Regions from separate parts of the Undibacterium sp. Tian12W genome, predicted to be linked through region 1. Evidence: predicted binding sites of a transcription regulator. Region 1 holds the regulator's gene; each other region holds the start of a gene.
The links. The regulator sigma-54, encoded in region 1, starts transcription at its own class of promoters, with help from an activator protein. The targets are predictions, from matches to a motif close to TGGCANGNAANCTGCTTT.
Positions count from the first base shown of each region.

Region 2: ACO0LI_RS04540 (CmpA/NrtA family ABC transporter substrate-binding protein) is a predicted target of sigma-54. The motif match lies at 3,181-3,198, and genes of this name have one in related genera.
Region 3: ACO0LI_RS19805 (pilin) is a predicted target of sigma-54. The motif match lies at 4,380-4,397, and genes of this name have one in related genera.

Region 1 covers NZ_JBMPPK010000015.1:9,822-17,814, reverse strand. The annotation lists gene ACO0LI_RS19135 (monovalent cation:proton antiporter-2 (CPA2) family protein) at 1-812, opposite strand, end outside; gene ACO0LI_RS19130 (KpsF/GutQ family sugar-phosphate isomerase) at 926-1,966, shown strand; gene ACO0LI_RS19125 (KdsC family phosphatase) at 1,966-2,499, shown strand; gene lptC (LPS export ABC transporter periplasmic protein LptC) at 2,496-3,140, shown strand; gene ACO0LI_RS19115 (LptA/OstA family protein) at 3,161-3,724, shown strand; gene lptB (LPS export ABC transporter ATP-binding protein) at 3,726-4,481, shown strand; gene ACO0LI_RS19105 (RNA polymerase factor sigma-54) at 4,493-5,983, shown strand; gene hpf (ribosome hibernation-promoting factor, HPF/YfiA family) at 6,091-6,438, shown strand; gene ACO0LI_RS19095 (SIR2 family protein) at 6,867-7,993, shown strand, end outside.
Region 2 covers NZ_JBMPPK010000003.1:92,718-100,710, reverse strand. The annotation lists gene ACO0LI_RS04550 (ABC transporter ATP-binding protein) at 18-830, opposite strand; gene ntrB (nitrate ABC transporter permease) at 833-1,732, opposite strand; gene ACO0LI_RS04540 (CmpA/NrtA family ABC transporter substrate-binding protein) at 1,742-2,911, opposite strand; gene ACO0LI_RS04535 (ANTAR domain-containing response regulator) at 3,316-3,993, opposite strand; gene tsaD (tRNA (adenosine(37)-N6)-threonylcarbamoyltransferase complex transferase subunit TsaD) at 4,138-5,166, shown strand; gene ACO0LI_RS04525 (cache domain-containing protein) at 5,184-5,645, opposite strand; gene plsY (glycerol-3-phosphate 1-O-acyltransferase PlsY) at 5,742-6,407, opposite strand; gene ybaK (Cys-tRNA(Pro) deacylase) at 6,495-6,986, opposite strand; gene ACO0LI_RS04510 (TonB-dependent receptor plug domain-containing protein) at 7,592-7,993, shown strand, end outside.
Region 3 covers NZ_JBMPPK010000015.1:170,144-178,136, forward strand. The annotation lists gene ACO0LI_RS19780 (Stp1/IreP family PP2C-type Ser/Thr phosphatase) at 353-1,159, shown strand; gene ACO0LI_RS19785 (FHA domain-containing protein) at 1,189-1,797, shown strand; gene ACO0LI_RS19790 (pilin) at 2,237-2,701, shown strand; gene ACO0LI_RS19795 (pilin) at 2,821-3,273, shown strand; gene ACO0LI_RS19800 (pilin) at 3,673-4,125, shown strand; gene ACO0LI_RS19805 (pilin) at 4,429-4,890, shown strand; gene ACO0LI_RS19810 (tetratricopeptide repeat protein) at 5,213-7,501, shown strand; gene ACO0LI_RS19815 (pilin) at 7,704-7,993, opposite strand, start outside.

The DNA.
Region 1 (7,993 bases):
TTGATATCTTCTTCCACCTGATGGCGGTATTCAGTTTCAGAAATCAGCATGCCAGCGACGAAGGCACCCAGCGCCATCGACAAACCGGCTTTCTCGGTCAGCCAGGCAGCGCCCAGGGTAATGAACAAGAGATTCAACATGAACAACTCTTGCGAGCGCCGCTTGACCACGATGTGGAACCAGGCGCGCATGAGTTTTTGCCCCACCACCAGCAGCAAGACCAGCACCACCACCGCCTTGCCACTCGCCAGCGCCAGGGTTTTACCAAGATCAGGGGATTTTGATGCCAGCGCAGGCACGAGGATCAGCAGCGGCACCACGGCCAGATCCTGGAACAGCAGCACGCTGATAATCTGCCTGCCATGCAGGCTTTCCAGCTCCAGCCTTTCCGTCAGCATTTTCGAGACGATGGCGGTTGAGGACATCGCCAATGCGCCGCCAAGGGCGAATGAGGCTTCCCAACTGATCTGGAACATGCCTGGTAAAAAGCGGCTGGCTACCCAGCCAAATACCATGCTGGTCAGTATAGTGACCAGTACCTGCGCCATCCCGAGGCCAAATACCGCCTTGCGCATGGCCATGAGTTTGGACAGCGAGAACTCCAGTCCTATCGAAAACATCAGGAAGACCACGCCAAATTCGGCCAGTTCATGGGTCACGGCACTGTCTTCTGCCATGCCAAAACCGTGCGGGCCTATGAAGATGCCAACCACCAGATAACCCAGCATGGGCGGTAGTTGCAGCATACGGAATGCGACCACGCCCAATACGGCAGCAGCCAGCAATAAAAGTGTGGTGTCCAGTCCTGTCATGTCGCCTATTATTGCCGATTTATCGCCTTGCTATCCTGCTTTTGGGCAAACATAATTCATTACGTTACAACTGGCAAAGTTTTTGCTTTGAGGATTTCGTTTATACTTCTGGCATGAATGAACTGAATGCACCTTTAACTTTTAAACAACAAGCACCGACAGACCCGGCTGTCGCAGCGCAACGCGCCCTGAAACTGGCTCGCGAGACCCTGCAAATCGAGGCTGACGCCCTGCTTGCCCTGCAAAAACGCCTGGGCAATGGCGATGCTGCCGGATTCGCACAGGCAGTCAGCATGTTGTTGGCATGCCACGGTAGGGTCGTGGTTTCTGGCATAGGCAAGTCTGGTCATATTGCGCGCAAGATTGCGTCGACCTTTGCCTCCACCGGCACCCCATCGTTTTTTGTCCATCCGGCTGAGGCTGCCCATGGGGACCTGGGCATGGTGACACCGCAGGATGTGTTTATCGCCATCTCTTATTCTGGCGAAGCATCTGAGTTGATGTCTATCCTGCCTATCATCAAGCGTCTGGGTGTAAAACTGATTGCCATGACCGGCAACCCGGAATCCAGTCTGGGCAAACTGGCTGATATTCATTTGAACCTGCATGTAGACAAAGAAGCCTGCCCGCTGAACCTGGCACCAACGGCCAGCACCACAGTCACGCTGGCACTCGGTGATGCCCTGGCGGTGGCGGTGCTGGATGCACGAGGTTTTCGCGAAGAAGACTTTGCCCGCTCCCACCCTGGTGGATCACTCGGTCGCCGTCTGCTGACGCACGTCAGGGATGTCATGCGCACCAATGGAGACATCCCGCAGGTGGGGCCAGAAACCAGCCTGAAAACTGCGCTGCTGGAAATTACCAAAAAAGGTATGGCGATGACTGCCGTAGTGGATGAACAGCAGCAGGTGCTGGGCATCTTCACCGATGGTGACTTGCGCCGCCTGATGGATGGCACGCGTGATTTCACCCAGTTGCGCATTGCCGATGTCATGAACCACGCGCCGCGCCGCATACGCCCGGAACAATTGGCTGTCGAAGCCGTCGAAGTCATGGAAACTTACCGCATCAACCAGTTGCTGGTCGCTGACGACAGCGGCAAGCTGGTGGGTGCCTTGCATATCCATGACCTGACCAGGGCCAAGGTGATCTGATGAATAATCCTGTAGATTCTGTAGAAAGAGCCAGCAAAGTCCGGCTCATGATTTTTGATGTCGATGGCATACTGACTGATGGCAGCCTGTACTTTGGGCCAGACGGCGAAATGATGAAATGCTTTAATGTGCTGGATGGGCAAGGTATCAAGCTCTTGCAACAGGCAGGCATTATCACGGCCATCATCAGTGCGCGGCAATCGGCCATCGTCAGCAAGCGAGCGGCTGATCTTGGCATCAGCCATGTCAGCCAGGGTATCCATGACAAGAAGAGTGCATTTCTTGACCTGCTGGCGAAGCTGGATATCCCTGCTGAACACTGCGGCTTTATCGGTGACGACGTGATTGATTTACCGATACTGACCAGGGTTGGCTTTGCAGCCAGCGTACCGAATGCCCATGCTGAAGTACAACAACGTGTTCAGTACATCACCAGAGCCAGTGGCGGCCAGGGTGCTGCGCGCGAAGTCTGCGACTTCATCCTGCGTGCCCAGGGCAAATATGAACAGGCTTTACAAGCATATCTGACATGAAACCCCAAATGACCATAGACCGCTTCCGCATCTGGCTGGCCGTGATCCTGCTGGGCGTGATCACCATGGGCACGATCTGGGTCATGGAAGTCATACGCCGGCATGCCGACGATGAGCAAAACCGCACTTCCGCCAGATCAGCGCCTGATTACTATGTCGAGAAATTCAATTTCATCCGGTTATCGAACAATGGCAAGGCCAATTACCATATCACTGGTGACAGCCTGGTGCATTTGCCGCGGACTGACAATATAGAAATCAAGCACCCGCAGATCAACAGCTTTGACAAGGACAGACCACCGCTGCATCTGCGTGCTGAACTCGCCGTGGTATCGCAAAAATCATCGCTGACCACGCCCAAGCGCGAGCATGACATGGTTCATCTGTATGACAATGTCAGCATGGAAAGGCCCGAGGGCCTGAGTTCACAATTCGTGCGTGTGGAGTCTGATTATCTTTTGCTCCTGCCGGATGACGATATCGTTAAAACCGACAAACCGGTTTCAATTACGACCGGCAAACTGCACTCAACTGCAACTGGCATGATTGCCAATAATTCAACCCAAGGCCTGGAATTGCTGAGCAAGGTTTACATTCAACTCAAGAAACGTGAACCCGCCCCCAAAACCGGGAATAAATAAGCAAGAAAGCGAATATGCACATGATCAAAACATCATTTAGCGTCACACGCTTGATCAGCCTGGCCTGCCTGGGCCTGGCCTGTGTTTCTGCGAATGCAGAAAAAGCCGATAGTAATAAAGAAACCATCATCAAAGCAGGTTATGGCATCAGTGATGGCAAAGCCAGCGTCAGCAGATTATCCAAGGGCGTGTCCCTGGTGCGCGGCACCCTGACCGTCACTTCTGAGAGTGCCGTCGTGACCGAAGCCCCGAATGGCGATCAGTTTGTTGTTCTGACAGGTGGCAGTGGCCGCAAAGTCACCTTCCGCCAGAAACGCGATGGTGGCCCTGATCTGTGGGTAGATGGCGAAGCTGACCGTGCTGAATACAACCAGAGTACAGAAATCGTCAAATTCATTTCCAAGGCCAAGGTACGCTACCTCGAAGGCAAACGCGTCACCCAGGAACAGGAAGGTGAATACCTGTCTTATGACAGCAAGAATGATGTTTTTGTTGGCACGAATTCGACCAGTGGCCAGCATGTAGATGGTTCAGGCAATATCACCATCACCTTGCAACCAAAACCAGAAAAACAGGCTAAATAAGATGACTGCACAGTCAAGCAGCACCTTGCTTGTCAAGGGCTTGCAAAAGCGCTATGGCGCGCGCCAGGTCGTGCGCGATGTCTCACTGCTATTGAAAAGTGGCGAAGTCGTGGGTTTGCTGGGCCCGAATGGCGCAGGCAAAACCACTTCGTTTTACATGATCGTCGGCCTGGTACCTTCCGACGCAGGGGATATCACGATCGATGACGTGAATATTTCTCAACTGCCTATCCATGAACGCGCCGTACTGGGTTTGTCTTACCTGCCGCAAGAAGCTTCGGTATTTCGCAAGCTGACGGTAGAGGACAATATCCGTGCCGTACTCGAATTGCAAAAAGACAGCGAAGGCAAATATCTCGGTGCCAAGAAAATTGAGCAAAGGCTCAATGCCCTGCTGGCAGATTTGCAGATAGAAAAAATACGTGAAAGCCAGGCCTTGTCACTGTCAGGTGGTGAACGCCGCCGCGTCGAAATTGCCCGCGCACTCGCGACCAACCCACGCTTTGTCTTGCTCGATGAGCCCTTTGCCGGTGTTGATCCTATCGCCGTCATCGAAATTCAACGCATCGTGCGCTTCCTCAAGGAACGCGGCATAGGTGTCTTGATCACCGATCATAATGTACGCGAAACCCTGGGCATCTGCGATCACGCCTATATCATCAACCAGGGCGCGGTACTTGCCAGCGGCAAGCCTGACGACATCATACAAAATGAATCTGTACGTCGCGTTTATCTCGGAGAACACTTCCGGATGTGACGGGAATCATCATGAAACAAAGCCTGCAACTACGTACCTCACAACATCTGGCCTTAACGCCGCAATTGCAGCAATCAATACGATTATTGCAGTTATCCACTTTGGAATTGCATCAGGAGCTGGAGACGCTGCTGACCGATAACCCCATGCTGGAACGTGTCGATGATCCCCTCGATCACGCCGTACGCCTGCTGGCCGATGGTGCCATCAATACCAGCAGTACTTCTGCAGATGCCGGCATGGAAGCACCGGCAGCAAGAGAAGACAGTGACAGGTCAGCAGAACCGACTGCCGCAGATGCAGAAACCGTCATCAGCAATGACAGCACCACTTCCAGCGAAGAAGACTGGGGCTTTGATGATGTACAGCATGGCAGCAAATCTGGCGATGATGAAGATGGCCGCCCGCAGCTCGGTGCAGCCCATATCACCCTGCGTGAGCACTTGCAGGAACAGATGCGTCTTAACCTGCGCGAACCGCGTGACCGTGCCCTGGTCGAGTTGATGATCGATGCGCTCGACAATAACGGTTACCTGACCGAAACATTAGATGAAATACATGCCAGTTTACCACTGGAACTGTGCGTAGAACCAGAAGAGCTGGCGTTTGCGCTGAACATGCTGCAAAGCTTTGATCCGGCAGGTGTCGGTGCGCGCAGCCCGTCTGAATGCCTGGCCTTGCAAATCAGGCGTCTGCCAAAAGTTGCTTTCGTCACACGCAGGCTGGCATTGCAAATTGTTGAAACACAACTGGCTTTATTTGCACAAAGAGATTTCACCAAACTCAAGAAAATCTTCGATTGCGACGACGAAGATTTGCGCGATGCACAAACCATTATCCGCCTGTGCAAACCACGACCTGGCCTGGCCTTTGCTGCCGATGAATCGGACTATGTCGTACCAGATGTGATCGTCAGAAAATCCGGCAACGGCTGGCAAGTCATGCTGAATCAGGATGTCATGCCCAGGCTGCGGGTAAGCAGCATGTATGCCAACATCATGAAGCAAAACCGTGGCGAGGCTGGCATGGGCGCGCAATTGCAGGAAGCCCGCTGGCTCATCAAGAATATGCGGCAACGTTTTGAGACTATATTGCGCGTTGCACAAGCCATAGTCGAAAGGCAACGCAATTTTTTCACGCACGGTGCTGTTGCAATGCGCCCCCTTGTTTTGCGCGAAATTGCTGATACACTAGGATTACACGAGAGCACTATCTCACGTGTAACAACCCAAAAATACATGTTGACCCCACATGGCATGTTTGAGTTGAAGTACTTTTTCGGCAGCCATGTCGCGACGGAAACAGGGGGTGAAGCATCTTCCACCGCGATACGTGCACTCATCAAGCAGTTGATAGGAGCAGAAGACCAGAAAAGCCCACTCTCTGATAGCAAAATTGCAGACATGCTGGGTGAACAGGGCATGGTAATTGCCCGACGGACAGTTGCCAAATACCGTGAAGCCCTCAAAATCCCCCCAGTCAGTTTGCGTAAATCTTTGTAAGCAGTCCTTGTAATCACGGTTTGAATTGCTATATATGATTTAGCTCAAGGCAAATAAATGCTGAGAGCGTATCGTTATAGCAAGCAACATCACTATAGGAGCACAGTATGAATCTCACCATCAGTGGACATCACGTCGAAGTAACTCCTGCAATTCGTGAATATGTACATACCAAACTAGAACGTATCAGGCGGCATTTCGACCAGGTCATTGATATCGCCGTCATCCTGACGGTGGACAAGCTCCGGGAAAAGGAAAAACGACACAAAGCCGACATCAATTTGCATATCAGCGGTAAAGATATTCACGTTGAAAGCCTGGCGCATGATCTGTATGCAGCAATCGATGCACTGGTAGATAAACTTGATCGCCAGGTCATCAAGCATAAAGATAAAATGCAAGACCATCAGCACGACGCCATCAAGCACATACCTGATCCGGCATCGGCTTCATAAGACCCCAGTCCTTACCCTGACAGGGTTGTGGACATCCAAAACAAGGACGCTAGAAGGCGTCCTTTTTGTTGGGTGAATGGTTTTGAGGTTAACAATTTACATCAATCAGTAACTGAATTACTCTGAGACAATCCGCATACATATTAACGTCATTCCAGCGTGCTATTAGCTGGAATCCAGTGGCGTTCGCGGCATGCCATGTCGCTCGTTAAATGACGTACTTTGACTAAAACGTTTGTCCCCTGTCGATACAAGCCGGGGCAAAAAGCTTCAAGTAATGTGCGCACGTATTATGTCTGTGATTAGTTGCTTCAACAATCGTGGTACTTAGCTGCACTTTCCGAGTATTGAAGATAGTATTCATTCACTGTATTGTAAGGTTAACTGTTCAAATTCAGTAAATGTTCAATCACAAAATGGAAAGTTTTATGGATAAGCTGAAACAAATTCTCACTCAAGAAGATACAGTCTTATTCATTGGGTCTGGAATATCATTATGGTCAGGGCTTCCATCTTGGTCAGGACTAATTGAAGAACTTGCGAAATTTGTCGAATCAGTAGGTGCCAACGCCGAGCTTGTTCGTGCGGAGGTTGGCCGTGGTGACCTATTACAAGCTGCAAGCTACGGGTTTGATAAATTAACGAAGCAGCAGATTGGCGACTTTATTCGGGCCACATGTCGATATGGCGTCGCTAGACCGCATGATATTCACAGAAAAATTGTAGCTTTGAGAACCCGCTGCTTTGTCACAACGAACTACGATAATCTCATTGAAGAAGCTCTCCGGCAATGGCAACCAGATCGATTTTTCCGTCCACCAATAACGAATCGACATCTGACTGAAACCGCCGAAATTATCCACGCTCGCGCCATTGACTTTGTCTTTAAGCCTCACGGTGATGCGGCAGACAGTGACAGCATAATTCTGACGCGCGAGCAGTATCGACAATTACTTCCTCAAGGAGAACGACAGAATGCATTAGAATCTTTGAAAATACTGCTAGCAAGTCGACCAGTTGTTTACCTTGGGTTTGGTTTGCGAGATCCAGATTTTCTTTACGTCCGGGATCTACTTGCGAATACTTACAAAGGTGGCACTCGTGACCACTATGCCATTATGGCCGACTTGACTGAGGCGGAAACTGACTACTGGAGACGTAACTATGGCATCCACCTCGTTAATTACACAACAACAATTAATCAGAACGGGACGAAAGAGCATACCCGTCTGCTCGATCTTCTTGACTCGCTTTCTAGGCCTGAATCAACGGCCTCAGCTCCAAGCCTAAATGATACATGCAATGACGCGTGCTCCCCAGACCAAGTTCTTTCATTGGCACGTCACGCAGCGCGATTGTCACGTGCACCAAAGGTAATTCCTGAGTTCGAAATCCGAGTGCATACAGAGCTTAGTACTAAGAGACACAGCAATTTTTACCAGCAATCGAACAAATTTGACCACTACGCAGTTGACAAATTTTTAGCTGAGGGGCCAGAACGCGCCATTCTTGTTGGATTACCAGGCGCAGGAAAATCATATGCGCTTCAGCAAGC
Region 2 (7,993 bases), on a different contig from region 1:
ACTGCATTCAGTCAAGTTCAGGCGGCATCATGCACAGGATGTGATTGACGGTGATATAAGAACTCCAGCACTTGAGTACGGTAAGCTGCATATTGTGGATTTTGAGCCAGCGCTACGCGGTCACGTGGCCTGTCCAGATCGACTTTCAAGATGTCACCTATCGTCGCTGCCGGGCCATTGGTCAGCATGACGATACGGTCAGACAGCAATACCGCCTCATCCACATCATGCGTCACCATGACGACGGTGGATTGTGTTTTGGCAACGATCTTCAGCAATTCATCTTGCAGATGCGCACGCGTGAGGGCATCAAGAGCACCGAAGGGCTCGTCCATGAGCAAGACTTTTGGTTCTATCGCCAATGCGCGGGCGATGCCTACACGCTGCTTCATGCCACCAGAAATTTCATTCGGGCGTTTTTTCTCGGCATGCGTGAGACCCACCAGTGACAGAGCTTGCATGGTGCGCTTTTGCAGTTTCGTTCCATTCTCGGTTGCGCCAAATACCCGCTCCACCGCCAGGAAGACATTTTCATAGCAAGTTAGCCAGGGCAATAAAGAATGATTCTGGAACACCACGCCACGCTCTGGTGATGGACCAGAAATTTCCCTATGCGCGCACAGCAAAGTACCGGCACTGGCATTGGTCAAGCCAGCGATCAAATTCAACAGCGTCGATTTGCCGCAACCAGAGTGACCTATCAGGGTGATGAACTCACCCTTTTTGACATTCAGGTTGATATCGCGCAGTGCATGAAAACTACCTTTTTTGGTATTGAAGACCATCTCTACCTGATTGATCTCTATGTACTTGTTGTCGATTTCATTCATGATCATGTCCCCACATCTTCATAAGTAAAGGCGCGTGCGATTGCCACCAAAATTTGCTCCAGTATCAGCCCCACCATGCCGATGACGACGATGGCAATGATGATGTGTGGTACGTTCAGATTATTCCATTCATCCCAGACCCAGAAGCCTATGCCTACCCCACCTGTCAGCATTTCTGCAGCGACGATGACCAGCCAGGCCGTGCCTATCGCCAGCCGGACGCCCGTCAGCATATACGGCAATACCGAGGGCAGGAGAATACGGGTGATGATTTTCCATTCAGACAAATTGAGTACGCGGGCGACATTCATATAATCTTGCGGCACTCGCTGCACACCAATTGAGGTGTTAATGATCATAGGCCAGATGGAGCAGATGAAGATAGACCATATCGCCGCCGGATGAGCCGACTTGAATACCAGCAAACCTATGGGCAGCCAGGCCAGTGGCGAGACCGGTTTCAACAGGCTGATAATGGGATTGAACATACCGGACAAAAACTTGAAACGGCCTATCAAAAACCCCAGCGGTATACCTACCGCTGCAGCCAGGCCAAAGCCAACTGCGACCCGTTTGAGAGAGGCAAAAATATTCCAGCCTATACCCTGGTCATTTGGCCCCTTTTGATAAAAGGGATCAGAAAACACCTTGATGGCTTCCTGCAAAGTCACCCATGGTGAAGGGAAAGTCGTGTTCTTGATTGCGATGATTTCCCAGATCAAAATCAGCATGCCTATGCCAAATAAAGGCGGCAACACACTCAGGAAAAATGGCCGTAACGAGCGTGGTCTTTTTTCTGCTTTGGATTTGATTTCCTTTACCACGTTAATTTCCGTCACTGTAGTTGCTGCGCTGCTGGTATCATCTGCGGCAGACATTGCACTATGCACCAAGGTATTCATGACAACTCCTTAAGCCTTGATTTTGAAAGAAGCTGCGTAGGCAGCCGGGTTCTTGCCATCCCAGACCGTACCGTCCATGAACTTGCTGTTGCGCATGGGGTCTTTTGGTACGGATACCTTGGCCATGGTCGCAGCATCTTTGTAGATATCGATGCGGTTAACCGCTTTTGCCACCGCCAGGTAATCCGGGTCCGCTTTCAGCAAACCCCAGCGCTTGTGCTGAGTCAGGAACCACATGCCATCTGACAGATAAGGGAAATTCACTGCACCGTCATTAAAGAATTTCATGTAGTTGGGATCATCCCAGGTCTTGCCCAGGCCATTCTGGTAGCGTCCCAAAATACGCTGGTTGATGACATCGACAGAAGTATTCACATAGGATTTATCGGCAATGGTTTCTGCCATCTTGGTCTTGTTGGACAGGGACGCATCTATCCAGCGGCTGGCATCGAGAATCGCAGCCACCATGGCACGCGCCGTGTTTGGATATTTCTGAACGAATTCAGAAGTAGTGCCCAATACTTTTTCTGGATGGTCTTTCCAGATGTCCTGTGTCGTTGCCGCGGTGATACCTATGCCGTCTGCAATCGCCCTATGGTTCCAGGGTTCACCTACGCAATAACCATCCATATTACCGACCCGCATATTTGCCACCATTTGCGGTGGTGGTACGGTAATGACCTTGGCATCTTTCATGGGGTTGATACCGTGGGCAGCCAGCCAGTAATACAACCACATCGCATGGGTGCCAGTAGGGAAAGTCTGGGCAAAAGTGTATTCTCGCTTGTCGCTTTGCATGAGCTTGGCCAGGCCAGCGCCATCTACAGCGCCCTTCTCTGCCAGCTTCTTCGACAAGGTAATCGCCTGGCCGTTATTGTTCAGCGTCATCAGCACGGCCATGTCTTTTTTATTGCCGCCTACCCCGAGCTGCACACCATAGATCAGGCCATATAAAACATGGGCAGCATCCAGCTCGCCATTGACGAGTTTGTCACGCACGCTGGCCCAGGAAGATTCTTTGCTTGGGATAATCTTGATACCGTATTTTTTATCAAAACCCAGCACCGATGCCATCACCACCGAAGCACAATCAGTCAGCGGAATGAAGCCTATGTGCACCTCTTCTTTTTCTGGCTTGTCTGATCCCGCAGCCCATACCCCACCGGTACTCAAGCCCATGATGCCTGCCCCGCTTGCCAGTGCGGCAGTTTGCAAGAAACTGCGACGTTTGAAATTAGGTTCATTTTCTTCCTGCGTCTTGATGAGATTATTAGAAGTTTCCTGATTCGACATGTCTGCACTCCAGCTAAATTGATTTCTATAATGAAAAAAAGTGTCGTTCCACCATGGATAAACCGGATGGAAAGACACCTTTGTCTTGTGAGGTGACCGCCGTTAGTCAGACTCACATTTTTTCTGAAGCGCCAGCTTTGGCACTTTCTTTAGCTACAGCAATTGCCGTGCCAGCTTAAATTAAAGGACTCGGCTCTTCATGCCAATACTATGAAGCGAAATCCTCTTAAAAATACCAGTTGCTGCGCACTCAAATGACGCAACGCACCATTTGCATGCACAAGCTTGGCTCAGCCACCGAGCAAATCCACCACATCCAGCATGCGCTGCGCCAGATCCACCAGCTTCAGGTTTTTTTCCATGGCTTGCTTGCGCATTTTTTGATAGGCCTCGTTTTCTGAAAGATGATGGCGCTCCATCAGCAGCCCCTTGGCACGTTCTATTGTTTTGCGTTCCTGCAGCTTGGCCTTGGTATCGGATAATTCACTACGCAGCTTTTGATCTGCATTGAAACGCGCCATGGCGACATCCAGCACAGGCTTGATGCGCTCAGACTGCAAACCGGCCACCACATAGGCCGAGACGCCAGCTTCCATGGCCGCGGCCATATTCGACTGGTTGCCATCTTCAGTGAACAAGACGATGGGGCGAGGCGCATCGCGGGTCAGCATGACCATATGTTCCAGCACATCACGCGAATCAGACTCGGCATCAATAATGATCATGTCTGGCTGCAACTGGGCGATGCGCTCGCTCATATAGATGTCGCCAGGAATAACGGCGATGATGTTATAACCCGCTTGCAGCAAGCCTATGCGCAAAGCGCGTGAGCGGGCCAATTGTGCCTGGGCGTGTTCCTGCAACTCGTCTTCGCGCTGGATGACCGTGTTCACCACCACAATCCGCAGACTGGTTGATGCTGGTGTTGCCGGTGTTGTCGCTTCGTCAGTATTTTCTTTGCCGCGCATTGATGGCCCATGCCAGATATAATTACGTTTACCAGCAATAGCAAGAATCACACCAATCCCTGCGCTGGAATACAAGCGGCCAATCACTTGCATTCTTGCCATGCCTATGTCATTCGCTTGCTTTTCCCTTACTTAGAAACAGATATGATAGTTCTTGGCGTTGAATCCTCCTGTGACGAAACCGGCCTGGCCTTGTATGACACAGAGCGCGGCCTGCTTGCGCATGCCCTGCATTCGCAAATCGCCATGCACCAGGAATATGGTGGTGTCGTGCCCGAACTGGCGTCACGCGACCACATACGCCGCGCCCTGCCCCTGCTGACTGAAGTGCTGACTAAGTCTGGCACAGACAAACAGGCCATCGATGCGATTGCCTATACCCAGGGGCCTGGCCTGGCTGGTGCCTTGCTGGTTGGTGCCTCTGTTGCCTGTGGCCTCAGCATGGCAATGGATAAGCCCGTGCTCGGTGTTCATCACCTGGAAGGCCATCTGTTGTCTCCCCTGCTGGCCAGCCAGCCACCAGAATTTCCCTTCATTGCCTTGCTGGTCTCTGGCGGGCATACCCAGTTGATGCGGGTGGATGGCGTTGGTCGTTACCAGCTATTGGGAGAAACCCTGGACGATGCGGCAGGTGAGGCTTTTGACAAGTCAGCCAAATTGCTGGGTTTGTCTTATCCCGGCGGACCGGCTATCTCGCGCATGGCAGAGTTTGGTGACCCGGCGGCTTACCAGTTCCCGCGTCCCATGCTGCATTCCAAGGACTTGAACTTCAGTTTCTCTGGCTTGAAGACAGCGGTACTGACAGTCGTCAAAAACCACCCGGCAAATATCTGTGAGCAAGACAAGGCAAATATTGCACGTGGTTTTGTCGATGCGATTGTCGCCGTGCTGACCGCCAAGTGCGTCACCGCGATGAAAGAAAGTGGACTGAAGCGCTTGGTGATCGCTGGCGGTGTTGGTGCCAACCAGCAGTTACGTGCATCCCTGAATGCGGCAGCAGCGAAGAAGCGTTTCCAGGTGTATTACCCTGAGCTGGAGTTTTGCACCGACAATGGCGCAATGATCGCCTTTGCCGGTGCCATGCGCCTGAAAAACAATCCGGGCCTGGCGACCAGGGATTATGGTTTTAATGTGAAGCCGCGCTGGCCCTTGCAGGAATTGATTGCCGCCTGATTTTATCTACGGCAGTACTATTTATAGATGCCGCAGCCGACGATCACATTCTCGAATTTCTCCACATACATGGACTTGGGTTCGATCTGCTTGGTCGTGGGATTAACGAATTTATAATCCTGCCAGGCTTTGCCCTTGGCTTTGACCAGTTCTATACGCTCACGTATAAAAAATTTGCCATCGACATCGGTGAGGTCAAACATCTCCTTGCCTACCATCTTGGGATTCAGGTGGGCGAGATTTTTGCCATTCATGTCATACACAACGACATATAAGTCACGATCCTGATACTGACCATCGCGCTTGTTGATCTCGGCTACAGCCGCCTCGACACCATGCTTTTTCATCGCATCGATGGCTTTTTGCACCATGGCCTTGGCCTCATTGGCACTGCCATGCTCCGCTGCCTGAGCCGGAAAACTCATCAAGCCCAGAGTGAACACGCCTGCCATCCAAAGTTTCACAAATCGCGTCAGCATAAGCAAACCCCTCATTTATGAATTAAAAAGCATGGAGCTTTTTAAGCATAAGTGAGGGGTAGCGAATAATCTAGATTTATTTACAATATTTAAGACTTATTTTTGCTTGTCCTGCTTTTTATCTTCTTTCTTGTCGTCTTTCTTGTCATCTTTCACTGCCGTCTTCTTGCTACCCAGACGGCTTTCCTTGCCTGCGATCAGGTTCGCGATATTCTGGCTATGGCGATACACCAGCAGCCCGCTCATCACGGCAATGGCCGCCATTTTGATGTCAGGCCCAAACAAGAGACCATAATAAAAAGGCGCAAATATCGCTGCGACCAGGGCTGCGAGTGAAGAGTAACGGAAAGCAAACGCCACCATCATCCAGCTCACCAGCGTCGCCACACCCAGCCAGATATCAATGCCGATCAAGATACCGGCTGCGGTTGCTACGCCTTTGCCGCCAACGAACTTGAAAAATACTGGCCACAAATGACCGATGAACACTGCCAGAGCAACGATGGCAACGCCGGTGTCACCAAGATCAAACTGATCCTGGTAGTGGATTGCCAGCCATACCGCCAACCAGCCCTTGAAGGCATCGCCCAACAGCGTCAACACCGCTGCGGCCTTGTTCCCGCTACGCAGTACATTGGTCGCTCCCGGGTTTTTTGAGCCATACGTGCGCGGATCAGCCAGGCCAAACAGCTTGCTGACCACCACTGCAAACGACAGTGAACCGATCAGGTAAGCGGCAACTGCCGCCAGTATTGTATTCATCTTATTCCTTCATTTCTTTAAGCTTCGCAAGTATAAGCCAGGCTAGTAGCAGAATCAGCTAGCCTGGCAAAATTCTTGGAACTGGATTCATTCGTCGATGGCACAATCGACTGGCCGTGCCTGCAACAGACTTTCCAGCAAGCCGGGGGCTATGCCTATCAGATAGCCGCGCTGGCCACCGTTGATATAAATTTTTGGCAGGGCCAGTATGCTGCGCTCTACATAAACAGGCATGGCCTTTTTAGTGCCAAAGGGGGACGTGCCACCAACCAGGTAACCTGAATGCTTTTGCGCATTTTCAGGCTTGCAGGGTTCGACTGACTTGCAGCCTATCTGCCGGGCCAGGTTTTTGGTAGAAACCTTTTTGTCCCCATGCATGAGCACGATCATGGGTTTGGCAGCGTCATCCTGCATGACCAGGGTTTTCACAACGTGGTGCTCATCCACACCGAGTTCACGGGCTGACACCGAAGTACCACCATGTTCTTCATACGCATACGGGTGCTCGGTAAACTCAGCCTTGTGCTTGCGCAGCAACTGGGTTGCCTGGGTGACTGATACATGTTCTTTCTTGGCCAAATTACACTCTCAAAAACAGGATTTGCTAAAAGATAAGCGCAAATTATATCGTTTCAACATGCCAGGCTGGCACGCAATAACAGATTAAAAATCACTTTATTTTGAGTCCGGGTACTTAACTCATTTGATGTACAAACTGACAAACTAAAAAACAGCCAGCGCAGATGCTTATCAGTCTGGTGCAAGCTGCGAATTACCTAGCATAGCTATACGCATAAAAGAAAAATGTATATTTGCACTACAAATATACATTTTTATCAAGATGCCAAATGACAAATAAAAGAAACACAAAATAATGTCAGGAAAATAAGCAAAATTACGAATTCTCATGTCTGAAAAAATCATTTACAAAATTTAATCTTTATTAAATGCTTAATATTTTTTTCCGTCGCGAGTAAGCAACAATTATTAACAATCCAGTTACATTCCATTACATAATACCGCGCAAACCAGAGGGTCATTCTGGTTTTGCCTGCATGGCTAAAAAAATATAACAGGTCATGCAGTTAGCTCTATCGGTGCTGATCAAGCCGACCATACAACAGCAAAACGGTTTGATTGTTGCCGATAAAATTAATAACAACTTAAGGTGGAAGTGAAAATATATGTACCTGAAAGAAAAAAAAGCTTCTCAATTGGTGCGTACTGCCCTGTGCCTGATGGCCGGCTCTATGCTCACCATGAACGGTTACGCGCAAGCCGTTACAGAGGAACCTGCAAAACTGCAAAAAATTGAAATTACCGGTTCAAACATTAAACGTGTGCAGACCGAAGGTGCCTCACCGGTACAGATCATTACCAGAGCAGAGCTGGAAAAAACAGGTGCCACCAGCTTGTCATCTGTTATTCAAAATCTTTCGTCAAACAATGCCGGTGCCCTGACCGGTGTTGAATACAACGGTTTCTCTCCAGGCGCAACGACTGCATCCCTGCGTGGCCTGGGTAGCGGCGCCACCCTGGTACTGGTCAATGGCCGCCGTATTGCACAATATGGCATTACCGGCTTC
Region 3 (7,993 bases), 160 kb from region 1:
CTCTATTGAATTCAGTATGTTTTGGTATGTTTTGTTTAGCTGATTTGCTTAGTTGATTTGCTTACCTGATGATGCGGCGTATTGCGTCGATAATCAGTGAAGGGGCGAGCAAGAACGCAATTCTGCACACTAGAAACAGAGGGTTTACGCAAAATTTCAGGCTGCGTCATGCCATCGACGCTACATGATGATATGTTACGCGTCGTGTCCAGGTAAGCTGTTTACTGGCGGTGCGGGCAAAGTCAGGAGAATATTTGCTTAAGCCCTGATTAAAATAATTTAAAAATAATTCTAAAATATTATCTGTTTCATATAAATTTATTCACCTCAGGATGTATCCCAACATTTATTGATGTCATACCAGCGTGTACTAGAATTTGCTGCCCTGTCTGATACGGGCTTGGTCAGGTCGCATAACGAAGATGCCATCGTCGTTTGTGCCGACTATGGCTGTGCGGTCCTGGCCGATGGCATGGGGGGATATAACGCGGGCGAAGTCGCCAGCGCCATGACCGCCCAAATCATTGCTGAATATTTATGTAGCAAGATGGATGCCATCTGGTTCCCGTCCATGGGGCCAAGGCCGCTGGCGATGGCACGCTGGATGACAGAGTCAATCGAGCAGGCCAATCGCAATGTCTTGTATACAGCGCTGACCAATCCAGAATGCGCAGGCATGGGCACTACCGTGGTGGTGGCATGCTGTTTGCAAGACAAGCTTTTGCTAGCACACGTCGGTGATTCGCGCGCCTATCGTTATCGTGCGGGCGAGCTGACACGTCTGACGCAGGATCATTCGGTATTGCAGGAACAGATCAATGCAGGCCTGGTGACTGAAGAAGAAGCACGTTATTCTTCTATTAAGAACCTGATCACCAGGGCGGTGGGGACTCTGGAAGAAGTGCATACAGAGTTGCATACACACCATACTGAAGAAGAAGATTTGTATCTGATGTGTTCAGATGGATTGACCGATATGCTCGGGCATGATGAAATCCAATCCTTGATCAGGCAGCACGGGTCTGAGCTTCAGTCTTGTGCCGAAGCCTTGATCGATGCTGCCAAGGACAGGGGCGGGCTGGATAATATTTCCGTAGTCCTGTTCAGGCTGGTGAGTGAAGAAAACAAGTCCTGGTTACAAAGAACATTTACCCGGTAGGTCGGGGATTATGAATTGATGAGAGATTTATGGCGAAAATTATCGTCACCTTTAATGGTTTGGTTCAGCAAGAAATCACTATCAGCAAATCACGCCTTACCGTAGGCCGGCGCCCCAGTAATGATATCGTCATTGATCACCTGACTGTCAGTGGTCAGCATGCCGCAATTGATACTTCTTCCAGTGGCTCTTTTGTACTTGATCTTGGTAGCACCAATGGCACCATGGTCAATGCGCAGCCTGTCAAAAAACATTTGTTGCAGCACGATGATGTCATCGACATCGGTAAATACAAATTGCGTTTCCAGGTAGAAGAGTCAGGCAAGCAGACTTTTGTGCCTGAGCCAGGCCAGGCGCAACCGGCCGCAGTTGAAAAGCCAAGAGCCAAGATCAAGGTCATGACTGGCCCTAATGCAGGTAAGGAACTCAATCTTGTAAAGCCCGTCACTACAATAGGCAGCCCTGGCACCCAGGTCATTGCGATTACCCAGCAAGGCAAGGAATATGTCATTGCACAGGTCGAGGGTAATGCTGCTGCGACCGTCAATACCCAGTCCATCAAAGACAAACCTCATACCCTCAAGCATGCTGACATGATAGAGCTGTCAGGGACAAAAATGGCAGTGATTTTCTACTAGAACTCATTTCGTCCCTGCCTGAGCCACCAGGGCAGGGACAAGCCAGACTTTGAAATTGCCTGGAAAAACTTCCCTTGCTTCATTTGATGGGCCAGATGACCTGGCTGCACATCCACTGCGCATGTGCTTGCGCTTACGCTACATATGTCAGGCAGTTGCCAAGTAAAAAAATTTTCATATTTTCATCAAGTGTTGAAACAATTTTTTACATGACTGACAGACTTGTCAGTCGTCTTTGTGATCTTACACAAACATTGACAAATATTTGCATTGATTAAATTGCAATTGTTGACGCATTTCGTCACTAGTTAATCAATGGCTTATGGAATCGCTGATTTATGCATAAGAAAATGCGAAGTTGCGCAGTAAACACAAACTGGCACGGTGATTGCTACATGTGAACCGTAGTCCCTGATTTCAACTTTTCCTGGAGTTCATAATGAAAGCTATCCCTAAACAGCTGCAACGCGGCTTTACACTGATCGAATTGATGATTGTTGTTGCAATTATCGGTATCTTGGCAGCGATCGCTATCCCTCAGTATTCTGATTACACATCCCGTACTCGTGCAGCTGGCGCGGTTTCGGAACTGGATAGTCTGAAATCTGCAATGGCAATTTGCTACCAAAATGAAGGTGCATGGACTAACTGTGCAACTACAGGTTCTAACGGTATCCCATCTTTCCCAGTTACAACTAAATTCCTGCCAGTAATCCCAACTGCAGCTGGTCTGGGTATCATCACTGCAACACAAACTGGTGCAACTACAACTGCTGGTGTTCCTTTGACACTGACATTGACACCAACAATCTCTTCTGGTCAAGCAAACATGATCTGGACAGCATCTGGCACAGTATGCGATCCAATCCGTGGTTTGAAAGCTGGTCAAGGCGGCTGCCCATAATAGCTGGTTTGATTGTCAAAAAAGCCCACTTCATTGTTGTGGGCTTTTTTTGTTATGAACCTCTGGACAATTTTTTTTAAAGATTCAATTTTATAATGAGGCAACAAATGAAATTAAATATGAAAACCGTGCAACGTGGTTTTACGTTGATCGAATTGATGATTGTTGTTGCAATTATCGGTATCCTGGCAGCGATCGCTATCCCTCAGTATTCTGATTACACATCCCGTACTCGTGCAGCTGGCGCGGTTTCGGAACTGGATAGTCTGAAATCTGCAATGGCAATTTGCTACCAAAATGAAGGTGCATGGACTAACTGTGCAACTACAGGTTCTAACGGTATCCCATCTTTCCCAGTTACAACTAAATTCCTGCCAGTAATCCCAACTGCAGCTGGTCTGGGTATCATCACTGCAACACAAACTGGTGCAACTACAACTGCTGGTGTTCCTTTGACACTGACATTGACACCAACAGTGTCTTCTGGTCAAGCAAACATGATCTGGACAGCATCTGGCACAGTATGCGATCCAATCCGTGGTTTGAAAGCTGGTCAAGGCGGCTGCCCATAATAGCTGGTTTGATTGTCAAAAAAGCCCACTTTATTATGGTGGGCTTTTTTTTTAGCAAGTGATCAAAAATATATTCATAAATGCCAAATATTAAATATGGGAAATTGTTTTTTAGTAATATTTCTCAGCAGATATTGGCAATGAACTCAATTTGTACCAAGTAATGAATGAGACAGCAAAATTATTATTGGCAAGTAAAATTGCAAGTCGAATAATAAAAAACTGCTTATTTGCAATAAGTTAATCGATAGTAAGCGTGTGCTTAATATGTTTTTGACGCTGGGTGAGGCATCTACTACGAAGCTCGCCAAGCGATAGTGAAGCATATTTCATCTCGATAAACTTGTTTTTGCTTACAGACAGAACCTTTACATGTAGGAGTAACAAATGAAATTACCTATGCAAAAAATGCAACGCGGCTTTACGTTGATAGAATTGATGATTGTTGTTGCAATTATCGGCATCCTGGCAGCGATCGCTATTCCTCAGTATTCTGATTACACATCCCGTACCCGTGCTGCCGGTGCAGTTTCAGAACTGCAGAGTTTGAAGAAGGCGATGGCGATTTGTTTCCAGAACGAAGGTGCGTGGACTAACTGTGTAACGACTGGTTCAAATGGCATTCCATCTTTCCCGGTTACGACTAAATTCCTGCCAGTAATCCCGACTGTAGCTGGTCTGGGTATCATCAGTGCAACACAAACTGGCGCAACAACAACTGCTGGTGCTCCTTTGACGATGACACTGACACCAACAATCTCTTCTGGTCAGGCAAACATGATCTGGACAGCATCCGGCACAGTCTGCGATCCTATCCGTGGTTTGAAAGCTGGTCAGGGCGGCTGTCCTTAATAGCTGGTTTGGCTTCCCAAAAGAACCCACGTTATTGTGGGTTTTTATTTTGATGATCAAATTATGCTTATAACAAAAGCTGATCAAGCCCTGCAAAGCGTGAAATAAACAGGCAGTGCCAGATTTAATGGCTTGCAAGAAATTCATTGGAGTAGAATTTGTCACAGCACCTTTGTCTTTAATTAAGGCCTGACTAGAAGCTGGCTTTTGAACTTGACCAGATCAATCAAGAAGATATGCAGTTTACATCGTGACGGCATGGTATCTTCAGTTACGATGAACCCTTATATAAGGTAACAATACATGACATCATTTGCGCAGACGGTACAACGCGGTTTCACCTTGATAGAGTTGATGATAGTTGTGGCAATTATCGGCATTCTGTCCGCAATTGCGCTTCCTCAATATTCTGACTATACGTCACGCACGCGCGCAGCCGGGGCAATTTCAGAGTTGCAGAGTCTGAAGCATGCGATTTCGCTTTGCTATCAAATGGAAGGCGCATGGGCAAGCTGTTCTACCATAGGTAGCAATGGCATCCCCACTTATCCCATCACCACCAAGTTTTTGCCAGTGGCCCCCACAGCAGCGGGCAATGGCGTTATCACTGCAACGCAAACGGGTGCAACCACGACTGGTGGTGCACCTTTGGCTGTGACATTGACCCCGACTATCTCCAGTGGCCAGGCAAACATGATCTGGACAGCAAGTGGCACAATCTGTGACCCCATACGCGGCTTGAAGTCCGGCCAGGGCGGTTGCTGACATATCAATTTACCCGCAAGCTCAATCAACAGCTTGCGGGTTCTCATATCTTCTCTATTTCTGTCTATGACAGAAAAACTTCTCGCCTTGCCTTACCGGTAACAACCCGTCATATGCAAAAGACATCCCGGGACTTGCAAGGCAGTTCTGATTTATTGCTCAAACTTGTGCGCCACATTTACAATCTGGACTAATAGATAAATATGGCTGGCGCTTACTTGAGAAATGACAAATGCTGAATTGGATTAAAAGTAAATTTTCTTCAACTGCTGACAATAGCACTAACTCTGTCCAGGCCCCAGAGACCTCTGAGCCTGCTAGCTTGGCAACGCATCTGCAAGAGACCGGTGCTGACAATTTGAAGACGGCCGGAGATGAGTTTTTTAAAAACAGAAACTTTGTTGAGGCAGTAAAAAGCTATCAGCAGGCCCTGCTGATCCATCCAGAAGATGCAGAATTAAACAATAAACTGGGTGACTCCTGGTATGAGCAACGCAATTGCGTGCAGGCTGAAAAGTATTACCGGCTAGCGCTGGCAATCAAGCCAGATTTTCTGGATGCAGCCATTAATCTGGGTATCAGCCTCGATGAGTTGCGTCGTTATGAAGACGCTGAGCAAGTGTATAAGCAGATACTCCAGTTTCACCCCGAGTCTCACTACGTTTTTTTTAACCTGGGCGTGACGCTGACATCGCTGGGGCACCTGGATGAAGCCAAGTCCTGGTATCGCAAGGCGCTGGCACTCAGAGCCAATTTCAGTCATGCACACTTCAATCTAGCGACTATTTTGCAGCGCCAGTCCTTGCTGGACGAAGCGGAAGATCACTACAAGCAAACCATTAAAATCGATTCCGGCAACTTTGCTGCATTTTGTAACCTCGGCATGATATGCAAAGAGCGCGGCAAATATGATGAGGCAGAAAGCTATTTTAATAGTGCCCTGAAGATCAATGAACTTCATGTAGAAACCCGCAATAATATCGGCTTGATTTTGCAGGAGAAAAACAGGCTGGAAGAAGCGGCACAATGTTTTCAGGCTATCTTGAAAATACGTCCTGACTTTGCAGATGCGCATTGTAATCTTGGTGATGTCTATAAAAAGCAGACTCGCCTTGAGGATGCAGAAAAGTGTTATAAAACTGCGATATCCTTACAACCTGAGATTGCCCGCTTTCATTGCAATCTGGGCATTGTTTATCACGAAACAGCGCGCTACCTTGAGGCAACGGCATCTTATCAACGTGCCCTTAGCCTGGATGCCAATTCACTCAATTTGTTCAGCAATATGGGGAATACCTATTCTGACCGCGGCATGAGGGCAGAAGCTGAACAAAGTTATCGCAGAGCGCTGGAAATAGAGCCCGATCATGCCGAGACCTATGGCAACCTGCTGTTCCTGCTGAACTATGATCCTGTGCGAAGTGCCAGTGAGATATTTGGCGAGTATCAGGTCTATGAAGAAAAGTATGCGCGTCCCCACCAACGCAAGTGGCAGGCATTTGCGAACGACAAGAACCCGCAGCGCCGTATCAGAGTTGGCTATGTTTCGCCAGATTTTCGCCGGCATGCAGTCCAGTATTTTCTCGAGCCTTTGCTGGCACATCATGACTCGTCTGGTTTTGAGTTGTATGCCTATGCAGAATTAAAATATGAAGATGCAGTCACTGAGCGTTACAAGACTTATGTAGATCACTGGGTGCCCACGGCAGGCCTGTCTGATGACGAGCTGGCAGAGAGAATCCGGGCGGATGGCATCGATATTCTGATCGATCTTGCCGGTCATACGGGGAGTAACCGCTTGCAGGTATTTGCCCGCAAGCCAGCGCCAGTGCAGGTTTCGTGGCTGGGTTATGGTTATACGACTGGCCTTAGGGCGATTGATTATTTTCTGACCGATGATACTTGTGCTCCACCAGGCGCTGAAGCCGTATTTTCAGAGCAGCCCTGGCGCCTGGAGACGCCCTCATTTGCATATCGTCCTGCCGATGGAATGGGCGAGGTCAGCACTCTGCCTGCGCTCAAAAATGGTTACATAACTCTGGGTACGCTGACCAGGTCAGTCAGGATCAATCATCTCACCATACGTGTATGGGCAGCGATACTGGAAAAAATAGAAGGCGCAAAATTATTAATCAATAGTGGGAATTTTAAAAATGCCGATTTGCGCCGGGATCTTGAAGAAAAATTTGCTGCACTTGGCATAGACAAGTCCCGCCTGGAAATAGGCTACGATACCCCGCCCTGGAATACCCTGAGAAAGATCGATATAGGTCTGGACTGTTTCCCGCACAATTCAGGTACTACGCTGTTTGAAACTCTGTATATGGGCGTGCCCTATGTGACGCTGGCCGGACGGCCCAGCGTCGGCTTGCTGGGTAGTTCAATTCTGAAAGGCATTGGTCATCCAGAATGGATAGCGCAATCTGAACAGGAATATATAGATAAAGTCGTCGAACTTGCCAGTAACACCAGCATGCTCGCACAAGTGCGTGAGAATTTGCGCGAGCAGATGATACACAGCAAGTTGATGGATGAGGCGGGATTCTCAGCTAAAGTAGATACCGCGCTGCGTAGCATGTGGACTACATGGTGCGAGGGGACGAAGGTATAAGAAGCGAGGGGGAGTGCGGGTGAAGGCTACTACGATACTCAAGCCTCTGTTCAATCAAGCGCACCACTCAAGGCTGCGATCAAGCCTATGAGGGCTTGATTGAAATTGCGGGACATGCATTTAGCATTGTTCCCGCCAGCCTGCTTATGTACAGCTTATTTGCAGCTTATTTGCAGCCTAAGTGCAGCATAAATGCAGGATATTAGCAGCCGCCCTGGCCTGGTTTCAAACCGCGAATCGGGTCACAGACAGTCCCTGTGTTTGCCCATATCATATTACTTTGCCCTGAGCTGATGGAAGGGGTCAATATGATGCTCAACGCAGTTCCTGTACTTGTCGTTGCCCCTGTCGTTGATTGTGTAATCACGCCTGCATTCGAAATGGAGGGGGCTGCATTGGTCAAAAATTTTGAGGTGATGACCGTAGGGATAGAATTGCTGCCCATGACCGTGCAGTTTGACCAGCTATTTTCATTCTGGTAGCAAATGGATA